DNA from 3 places in the Undibacterium sp. FT79W genome. Region 1 is predicted to be linked to each of the others. Evidence: predicted binding sites of a transcription regulator. Region 1 holds the regulator's gene; each other region holds the start of a gene.
The links. The regulator sigma-54, encoded in region 1, starts transcription at its own class of promoters, with help from an activator protein. The targets are predictions, from matches to a motif close to TGGCANGNAANCTGCTTT.
Positions count from the first base shown of each region.

Region 1 (3,265 bases):
TTTGCTGCTGGCCGGATCGGCCTGCGACGCAAATGGCGCAGCAAATTCACGTATCGCCAGGCGGATATCCTGCGCGTTGCTGGTCTCCAGCATGGACAGTAATGCCGGTAACTCGGACGTCGGAATATAGACGTCGGCGAGGCCTGCATACAAGGCATCTGTGGCGGCGATGATGTCGCCAGTCAGACCGAGATAAGTACCGATTTCACCCGGTGTTCGCGACAGGAAATAACTGCCGCCGACATCAGGAAATAAGCCGATGTTCACTTCCGGCATCGCCATTTTTGTACGCTCGGTAACGATGCGCAGACGGCAATTTTCACCTGCTTGCGCAATGCCCATACCGCCACCCATCACCACACCATTCATCAGCGCGATGTAGGGTTTGGGGTAAAAATGTATCAAATGATTTAACGCATATTCTTCGGTAAAAAAATCTTCAAGCAGGGCGCTGTCACCGCTCGGTGTGGCTGTGCCGACATCATAAAAAAAACGGATGTCGCCACCGGCACAAAATGCTTTTTCACTACTGCTGTGAATGAATACTGCACGGATCGTTGTATCGTCTCGCCATGCCAATAAAGTGGCGGTGAGTGCGCGCACCATCTCCAGTGATAAGGAGTTCAATGCTTTGGGGCGGTCGAGAGTGATGTAGCCGATCTGATTTTTAACGGAAGTGATTACGTATTCGCTCATGTAGATACCATTAACATAGTCGTGACAGGGCATTCATTTTATTCCTGTTTGCACATCGTCAGTACGACAAAAATAACAAAAAACAGATAACAAAAAAGGACGCTGTTGGCGTCCTTGTTTTGGAGTCCCGTTAAGCGCGGGGTTGGCGATTATGCCGATGCAGGATCGGGGATATGTTTGATCGCATCGCGATCGTGACCCTGGACTTTATCTTTATGTTTTATCACCTGACGATCCAGTTTATCAATCAGTGTGTCAATGGCTGCGTACAAATCATGCGCCAGACTTTCAACATGAATATCTTTACCGCTGATATGCAGGTCAATGTCGGCTTTGTGCCGTTTCTCTTTTTCGCTCAGTTTGTCGACGGTCAGCGTGACGGTAATGTCAATGACCTGATCAAAGTGGCGCCGGATGCGTTCCAGCTTGGTATGTACATATTCACGAATGGCAGGAGTGACTTCGACGTGATGTCCACTGATGGTGAGATTCATACTGTGCTCCTATAGTGATATTACTTGCTATTAACGATAAGCTCATTTCGTTTTTACTGCGTTGAGCTAAATCATATATAGCAATTCAAACCGTGATTACAAGGACGTCTTACAAAGATTTACGCAAACTCACTGGCGGAATTTTCAGGGCTTCACGGTATTTGGCAACGGTCCGTCGGGCTATTACCATGCCCTGTTCGCCCAGCATGTCTGCAATTTTGCTATCAGAGAGTGGGCTTTTCTGGTCTTCTGCTCCTATCAACTGCTTGATGAGTGCACGTATCGCTGTGGAAGATGCTTCACCCCCTGTTTCCGTCGCGACATGGCTGCCGAAAAAATATTTCAACTCAAACATACCATGCGGGGTCAGCATGTATTTCTGGGTCGTCACACGAGAAATAGTGCTCTCGTGTAGACCTAGTGTATCAGCTATTTCGCGCAAAACAAGGGGGCGCATCGCGACTGCACCATGCGTAAAAAAGTTACGTTGTCTTTCAACTATCGCTTGCGATACACGCAAAATAGTATCGAAACGCTGACGCATATTTTTGATCAGCCAGCGTGCTTCCTGTAACTGCGTTCCCAGTCCTGCTTCGCCACGGTTTTGCCGCATGATATTGGCGTACATACTACTGACGCGCAGTTTCGGCATCACATCCTGATTCAGTAAAACTTGCCAGCCATTACCACTTTTTTTGACGATCACATCAGGCACTGCATAGTCGGAACTGCTGGTGGCAAATGTGATGCCGGGACGTGGTTCACACTGTCGTATGACTGCTTGTGCTTCGCGTAAATCTTCGTCGTCGCAGCCGAATATTTTTTTTAATTTAGTGAAGTCTCGCTGTGCAAATAAAGTCAGCTGAGTCTCTACCACGGCCAGTGCAAGACGACGGGTGACAAAAGGAATTTTTGGCAGACGCCTGACCTGTAGCGCCAGACATTCTGATAAATTTCTGGCACCGACACCGGGCGGATCGAAACTCTGCAGCATCTTCAGCGCAAACGATAATTCATCTTCTTCAATCAACAACTCTATCGGCAGACCGGCATGAATTTCTTCCAGACTTTCTGTCAGATAGCCGTTGTCATCCAGGGTGTCGATGATCAGTTCCAGCAACGCGCGATCACGCGGTTCCCTGAGCGTCAGACGCATCTGTTCGAGCAAGTATTCGCGTAAGCTGATGTGCGCCGCTTCCAGTTGCGGACGTCCTTCATCCTCGTCACTGTTAGATGCACCGGAAGGCGCGTCGTTAAAACTCCATTCTTCCTCGTTAGCGCTGACGCTGTCGTTGACTGGTACATCGGCGTCGGCTGTCGCTTCTTGCGGCGTATTGTTGTCAGCCTGAGCGGCGCTTTCCATGCCTGCATCCGGTGTCGTACTTGTGTTATTGATCGCACCGTCCGCCAGTAAGCGAACCGCATTGTCCATAGGATCGTCGACACGCTCCAGCATAGGATTTTCTATCAGCAGTGTTTCCAGCTCCTGATGCAGTTCCAGCGTTGACAGTTGCAACAGCCGTATTGATTGCTGCAGTTGAGGCGTCAGTGCAAGATGCTGAGAAGTACGTAGTTGCAGGCTTTGTTTCATAATGCGTCCCGTTACATCCGGAAATGTTCTCCGAGATAGACGCGTCGCACGGACTCATTCTGAATGATATCGTCGGGTTTGCCGCTGGCTAATACCGAGCCTTGATTGATGATGTAGGCGTGGTCGCAAATGCCGAGTGTCTCGCGCACATTATGATCTGTGATTAACACGCCGATGCCGCGTTCTTTGAGGAAGCGGACAATCCGTTGAATCTCAATGACGGCGATAGGATCAACACCGGCAAAAGGTTCATCGAGCAGAACAAAGCGCGGGTTCGTCGCGAGTGCACGCGCAATCTCAACCCGGCGCCGTTCACCGCCCGATAACGCAAGCGCCTGACTGTCACGGATTTTTTCTATCTGCAGATCGGTCAGCAAACTATCCAGACGTTGCCGGATTTTTTTCTCAGACAAAAATTTTCCTTCTTTGTCTCTTTGCAGTTCGAGCACGGCGCGGATATTTTCTTCCACCGTCAACTTGCGAA
Region 1 is NZ_JACOGB010000005.1:51,639-54,903, forward strand. Features, by position in the region: gene H8K38_RS09925 (enoyl-CoA hydratase/isomerase family protein) at 1-696, opposite strand, end outside; gene hpf (ribosome hibernation-promoting factor, HPF/YfiA family) at 846-1,190, opposite strand; gene H8K38_RS09935 (RNA polymerase factor sigma-54) at 1,300-2,781, opposite strand; gene lptB (LPS export ABC transporter ATP-binding protein) at 2,793-3,265, opposite strand, start outside.

Region 2 (3,265 bases), on a different contig from region 1:
GGCTGATGTTATCTTTCATCATTCCGGTGCGTTCCTGATATTTTGCGTAATTACGCTCATCACCACGACGCTCAGGCTCACCATTGTTGTACTCTTTTTTCAAATCAGCCAGTTTTTGCTCTTCCGCTTTGAGCTCATCCAACAAAATTTGCCGGCGATCCGAATCTCTGGCCTTTTGTGTTCCCTCGTCAACCTTAGGGAAATCTGCAGGGCTAGAAGCGGATTTTGCCTGTGCTTTCTTGGGAGTGGAAGGTAAAGCCGGGGCAGGAACAACTGTAATGCCGGGCAACTCGACTCTCTTACAACCTTTAGTCGCGCCCGTATTTTTATACTCTTTCTTGCCATTATCATCGACGCATAAAAACACATCGGCCTGCGCGTGGGCAATATTTTGGATGGCGATTAACGAAATAAAACCAATCAATAGTCGCTTCATATTCAATCACTAGTCAAAAACAGAGGTGTAGTGTATGCGATGCTGCGCATATTCACAATTCCACGTTACGCGCAGTAACAAAACAAAAAAAGCGGGGTTGCCCCCGCTTTTATAGCATCCCTTGCAATTACAGGGAATAGTACATGTCAAATTCAACAGGATGCGTAGTCATGCGCATACGTTGAACTTCCTGCATTTTCAGTTCAATGTAAGCGTCGAGCATACTGTCGCTGAACACACCACCACGAGTCAGGAATTCGCGATCTTTATTCAGTGCATCCAAGGCTTCTTCCAGAGACGCGCACACTGTTGGAACCAATGCATCTTCCTCTGGTGGCAAATGGTACAAATCTTTAGACGCTGCTTCACCTGGGTGAATCTTATTCTGTACACCATCCAGACCTGCCATCATCAGTGCAGAGAAGCACAGATATGGGTTTGCCAGTGGATCTGGGAAGCGCGCCTCAACGCGACGGCCTTTTGGATTCGCAACGTAAGGAATGCGGATAGATGCAGAACGGTTTTTAGCAGAGTAAGCCAGTTTCACCGGTGCTTCGTAACCTGGAACCAGACGCTTGTAAGAGTTAGTACCTGGATTCGTGATCGCGTTCAGTGCTTTTGCATGTTTGATGATACCGCCGATGTAGTACAGAGCGAAATCAGACAAGCCAGCATAGCCGTCGCCTGCGAACAGGTTTTTGCCATCTTTCCAGATCGATTGATGCACGTGCATACCGGAACCATTATCACCAACGATAGGTTTAGGCATGAAAGTCGCTGTTTTGCCGTAGGTATGAGCCACGTTCCAGACAACATATTTCAGATTTTGAGTCCAGTCAGCACGCTCTACCAATGTAGAGAATTTTGTGCCGATTTCATTTTGACCAGCGCCAGCAACTTCATGGTGATGCACTTCCACTGGAATACCCAAAGATTCCAGAATCAGGCACATTTCAGAGCGCATGTCCTGGAAACTGTCGACTGGAGGAACTGGGAAGTAACCGCCCTTGACTGTAGGACGATGACCAGTATTGCCACCTTCCAGTTTTTCACCTGTAGTCCAAGACGCTTCTTCAGAATCAATCTTGACGAAGCAACCGGACATGTCGATTTTCCAGCGTACGCCATCAAAAATAAAGAATTCTGGTTCAGGACCAAAATAGGCTGTATCGCCGATACCGGAAGATTTCAGATAAGCTTCCGCGCGTTTTGCGATAGAACGTGGATCACGGTCGTAACCTTTGCCATCGGAAGGCTCGATGACGTCACATTGCATAAACAATGTGGTTTCTTCCATAAATGGATCGATATTCGCTGTGTTTGGATCTGGCATCAACAACATGTCAGAAGCTTCGATACCTTTCCAGCCCGCAATAGAAGAGCCATCAAATGCATGGCCAGATTCGAACTTATCGATATCGAAGTGAGAAACAGGCACAGTCACGTGCTGTTCTTTACCGCGTGTATCTGCGAAACGAAAATCAACGAATTTCACTTCGTTATCTTTCGCCATCTTCAAAACTTCTGCAGCTGTCATTGCCATGTGAAACTCCTCAAGTAGCGCTAAAAATAAATCGGGGATTACTGAGCCTTCGTTCTGCCATCCTGACAAAAGAAACCTGTCGTTAATTTTCTTTCTGCATAATCATCTGACCGCTCAACTCCGTGAACAATAATAGCAGAAACTATGCCATATTCCAGAATCCGCACAACGACAGAAAATTATCGCTAACACTTTGTTTTTAAAACGTTTAATCAAAATCAAGAATCATAAGCTTCTGGTGATGCACCAAAAAAAACAAAATAAGTATATGAAAAAAATGATTGCACTTTTTAGGTGCAAATGATTGCACCATTAATGTGCACTGCGAAATAGGTGTGCTGTCGACAGCATAAGCTGTCACCAGTATTGCGTGCTCTCTCAGTGTGCGCACTCATATGGCGACTGATTTGTATGCAAATTATCTATCTCAGACGCAGAGCCTGCTAACAACTGAATTTTATACGCACCACCAATCAAACCACACTGAAGCGATGCATACGCGTGTCGCTTCATGCATAATTCAATGAAAATGCCCCCACAAACTGCCCGCACTGGATTAACTATGTCTAGCAACACTACGCTCACATCTGCCCGACAACGCGCACAGGAACAATCGCTTCCGTATGCCGGAGCGGTCACTCCCATTGAGGCCTTTGAACTATTGCAGTCGAATCCAGATTGCATCCTCGTTGACGTCCGCACCAATGCCGAACGTGATTGGGTTGGTAAGGTCTTGATTCACGACACTCAACATTTTGCAGTGCAGTGGAGCCTGTATCCGGGCGGAGCGCAAAACCCTGATTTCTTACAGCAACTCGCCACCATTACAACAAACAAAAATACCGTCATTCTTTTTCTGTGTCGTTCAGGTGTGCGCTCACGTCATGCGGCAAAACTCGCCAGCGAAACCGGCTACACCCAATGTTTTGACATCCTGCAAGGCTTTGAAGGAGACAGAGATGCGCATGGCCACAGAAAAACAGTCGGGGGTTGGTGCGCCAATGATTTGCCGTGGCTTGGTGCATGATATTTCAAATACATTAAAAACATACTTCCATCTGCCTCAATACTTTGCTAGAATAGCGAGCTTCGCTGATCTGGCATTGGCGAAAAGCAGGAGAGGTGGATGAGTGGTTTAAGTCACACGCCTGGAAAGCGTGCGTAGGTTTATCCCTACCGGGGGTTCGAATCCCCCCTTCTCCGCCAAAAATACTAATAAAATCAATGAGTTATGATTTTATTGTCGTCATTAAATGGGGTGTTTTAGGGTAGTTTAGGCTCCGGAA
Region 2 is NZ_JACOGB010000001.1:716,852-720,116, reverse strand. Features, by position in the region: gene H8K38_RS03155 (DUF4124 domain-containing protein) at 1-436, opposite strand, end outside; gene glnA (type I glutamate--ammonia ligase) at 564-1,979, opposite strand; gene H8K38_RS03145 (rhodanese-like domain-containing protein) at 2,542-3,006, shown strand; tRNA gene H8K38_RS03140 (tRNA-Ser) at 3,096-3,185, shown strand.
Region 2: glnA (type I glutamate--ammonia ligase) is a predicted target of sigma-54. The motif match lies at 2,112-2,129, and genes of this name have one in related genera.

Region 3 (3,265 bases), on a different contig from region 1:
GAAGAGAACGGTGAATTAAAAATTCTGCTGTGCAAACGGGCGATTGCGCCGCGCTATGGCTACTGGACCTTACCGGCCGGATTCATGGAAAACAATGAAACCACTGCTCAGGCCGCACAAAGAGAAACCGAGGAAGAGGCCGGTGCCAATATCCAGTTGCATGACTTATTTTCTATTCTGAATGTGCCACACGTGCATCAAGTGCACCTGTTTTATCGTGCCACTTTACTCGATCTGAATTATGCGGCTGGAGTTGAAAGTCTAGCCGTGCAACTGTTTTCCGAAAAAGAAATTCCCTGGGATGATATTGCCTTCCCCACCATCAGTTACACCCTGAAATTTTTCTTTGAAAACTATCGCCGTACGCAGAAGGGCGAATGTTATCGACTCTACGCTCATGACATCTTTAAACCTATGCAGCAAGAAGGCTGAACAATAAACCGGGATAAAAATGAAACGGAATAAAAAAGGGTGGAATTTCCACCCTTTTTTATTGACTGCACACCATGATGCTTATCGACGTTCAGCAGTTTTCTGAATGAGTTTTAACCGAAATCACCAACTGGATTCGCGCTCTGCCGTCGATGAAATTTTATGGATCGACAAATCGGCACCTTCAAATTCCTGCTCAGGATCCAGACGTATGCCCATAGTTTTTTTCAGCAAACCGTAAATCGCATAACCACCGGAAAACGCAATCACAATGCCGAGCACGGTACCAAAGACTTGCGACAATAAACTGACGCCGCCCAGCCCACCCAGCATTTTCTGACCAAAAATTCCGGCAGCAATTCCGCCCCACGCGCCGCACAAGCCATGCAAAGGCCAGACGCCGAGCACATCATCCACCTTCCACTTATTTTGCGTCCAGGTAAACATCCAGACAAAAATCGCACCGGCCACACCGCCAGTGATCAACGCCCCCAAAGGATGCATCAGATCAGAGCCTGCGCAAACTGCGACCAGCCCAGCCAGTGGGCCGTTATACACAAAGCCGGGATCATTTTTCCCCATCAGCAAAGCGACCAGCGTACCGCCCACCATCGCCATCAGGGAATTAATCGCCACCAGGCCATTCATCTTATCCAGCGTCTGTGCGCTCATGACGTTGAAGCCGAACCAGCCCACCGTTAATATCCACGCGCCCAGCGCCAGAAACGGAATACTGGAAGGCGGATGCGCGGCAATCGCACCATTTTTCATATACCGGCCACGACGCGCGCCAAGCAGCAACACAGCAGGCAACGCGACCCATCCGCCAAAAGCATGCACCACCACAGAACCGGCAAAATCATGGAACTCTTCAGAAAAAGCCGCTTTCAGCCAGTCTTGGATGCCAAAGCGATGATTCCAGGCAATGCCTTCAAACAGAGGATATAAAACACCAACCAGTACCGCAGTCGCAATCAATTGCGGATAAAACTTGGCGCGTTCAGCGATACCACCGGAAATAATCGCCGGTATCGCCGCCGCAAAGGTCAGTAAAAAGAAAAATTTCACCAACTCAAAACCATTTTTTGCCACCAGCACTTCGGCGCCAGAATAAAACTGGATACCATAAGCAATGCTGTAACCGACAAAGAAATAAGCAATCGTCGATACCGCAAAATCGACAATAATCTTCACCAGCGCATTGACCTGGTTTTTTTTACGCACGGTACCTAACTCCAGAAACGCAAATCCCGCATGCATTGCTAGAATCATGATTGCACCAAGCAAAATAAACAAAGCATTGGCGCCATCTATTTGTACGTTCATGCTGATACCTCCCCTTAAGTGTGCACTTCTTAATTAGTTTCACACAGATAAAGCAATAAATATTCCAATTTGGTGCAAACACATTAAGTTATTGAATTTTATGGATAATATCAATTTAACACGCACCATGCACAGGCATTTTGCACTCATAAAAAGCGCTGATTTAGTGCAACACCAGAAAGGATCACAATGATTCCCTGGTTAGAAGCGGAATCGCCCTTTCCAGATGCTGCAACGGCACTCACTGATCGCGATGGTGCTGCGGGTCTGCTCGCGGCAGGTGCCGATCTGTCGCCGCAACGCCTTTTATTGGCATACAAACAAGGTATTTTCCCGTGGTTTTCTGAAGGCCAGCCCATATTATGGTGGTCCACCGACCCGCGCATGGTGCTGCAAACGTCTGACTTCAGGATTTCAGACAGTCTGAAAAAGAGCTTAAAAAAAATCCGTACCGATACCCGCTGGGAAATTCGTTTTGACTCAGCCTTTGAACAAGTCATGCGCGCCTGTGCGGCACCGCGCAAAGATGGCAACGGCACCTGGATTTCCGAAGACATCGTGGCGGGCTACTGCGGCCTGCATCAGCTAGGCTATGCACATTCATCCGAAGTCTGGCTCGATGGCGAGCTAGTCGGCGGTGCTTACGGCGTTTGCATCGGTCGCATGTTTTATGGTGAATCGATGTTTGCGCGGGTATCGAATGCCTCCAAAATTGCGCTGAGTCATCTGGTATTTTTCTTACGTGAACACGGGGTGAAAATGATAGACTGCCAGCAAGAGACAGCGCACCTGGCTTCACTGGGCGCGAAACCTATCGCCCGTGCCGACTTTATCCGATGGATAGCACAGGCAACCACACAACCGATGATCGAGGAATGGCAACCGCTGAGGGCGCTATATCAATGACAGCAAAGTAAATCACCGTGACGCAACTCAACGAACTTCCTTTTGCCAGCATACAGTTTTATGCAACCGCGCCCTACCCTTGCAGCTATCTGGAAGGACTGGAGGCGCGTTCGCAAGTAGCAACGCCGGCGCATCTGATCAATGCAGACACGTATTCAGAACTGGTCAGAAAAGGTTTCCGGCGTAGCGGTATTTTTATTTACCGGCCGTATTGCGATACCTGCAATGCCTGTACCCCAGTCAGAGTGCGGGTCGATGAGTTCAACGAAAACCGCAGCCAGCGCCGGGCGTGGAAAAAACACGCCAACCTGGTACCGCGCGTCACGACACTCGCGTATTCGCACGAGCACTATGAACTGTATCAGCGCTACCAGAATCAGCGTCATGCTGGCGGCGGCATGGATACGGACAGCCGTGAACAGTACGCGCAGTTTTTGTTGCAAAGCCGGGTCAATACACGACTGGTTGAATTCCGCGATGAACACCATGTACTGAAAATGGTCAGCATCATCGATGTACTGAGCGACGGCTTGTCATCTGTCTACACGTTTTTTGAGCCGGATGAAGCAGCCGCCTCGTATGGCACCTACAACGTCTTGTG
Region 3 is NZ_JACOGB010000008.1:69,169-72,433, reverse strand. Features, by position in the region: gene H8K38_RS15205 (NUDIX hydrolase) at 1-432, shown strand, start outside; gene H8K38_RS15200 (ammonium transporter) at 556-1,758, opposite strand; gene aat (leucyl/phenylalanyl-tRNA--protein transferase) at 1,948-2,664, shown strand; gene H8K38_RS15190 (arginyltransferase) at 2,682-3,265, shown strand, end outside.
Region 3: H8K38_RS15200 (ammonium transporter) is a predicted target of sigma-54. The motif match lies at 1,808-1,825, and genes of this name have one in related genera.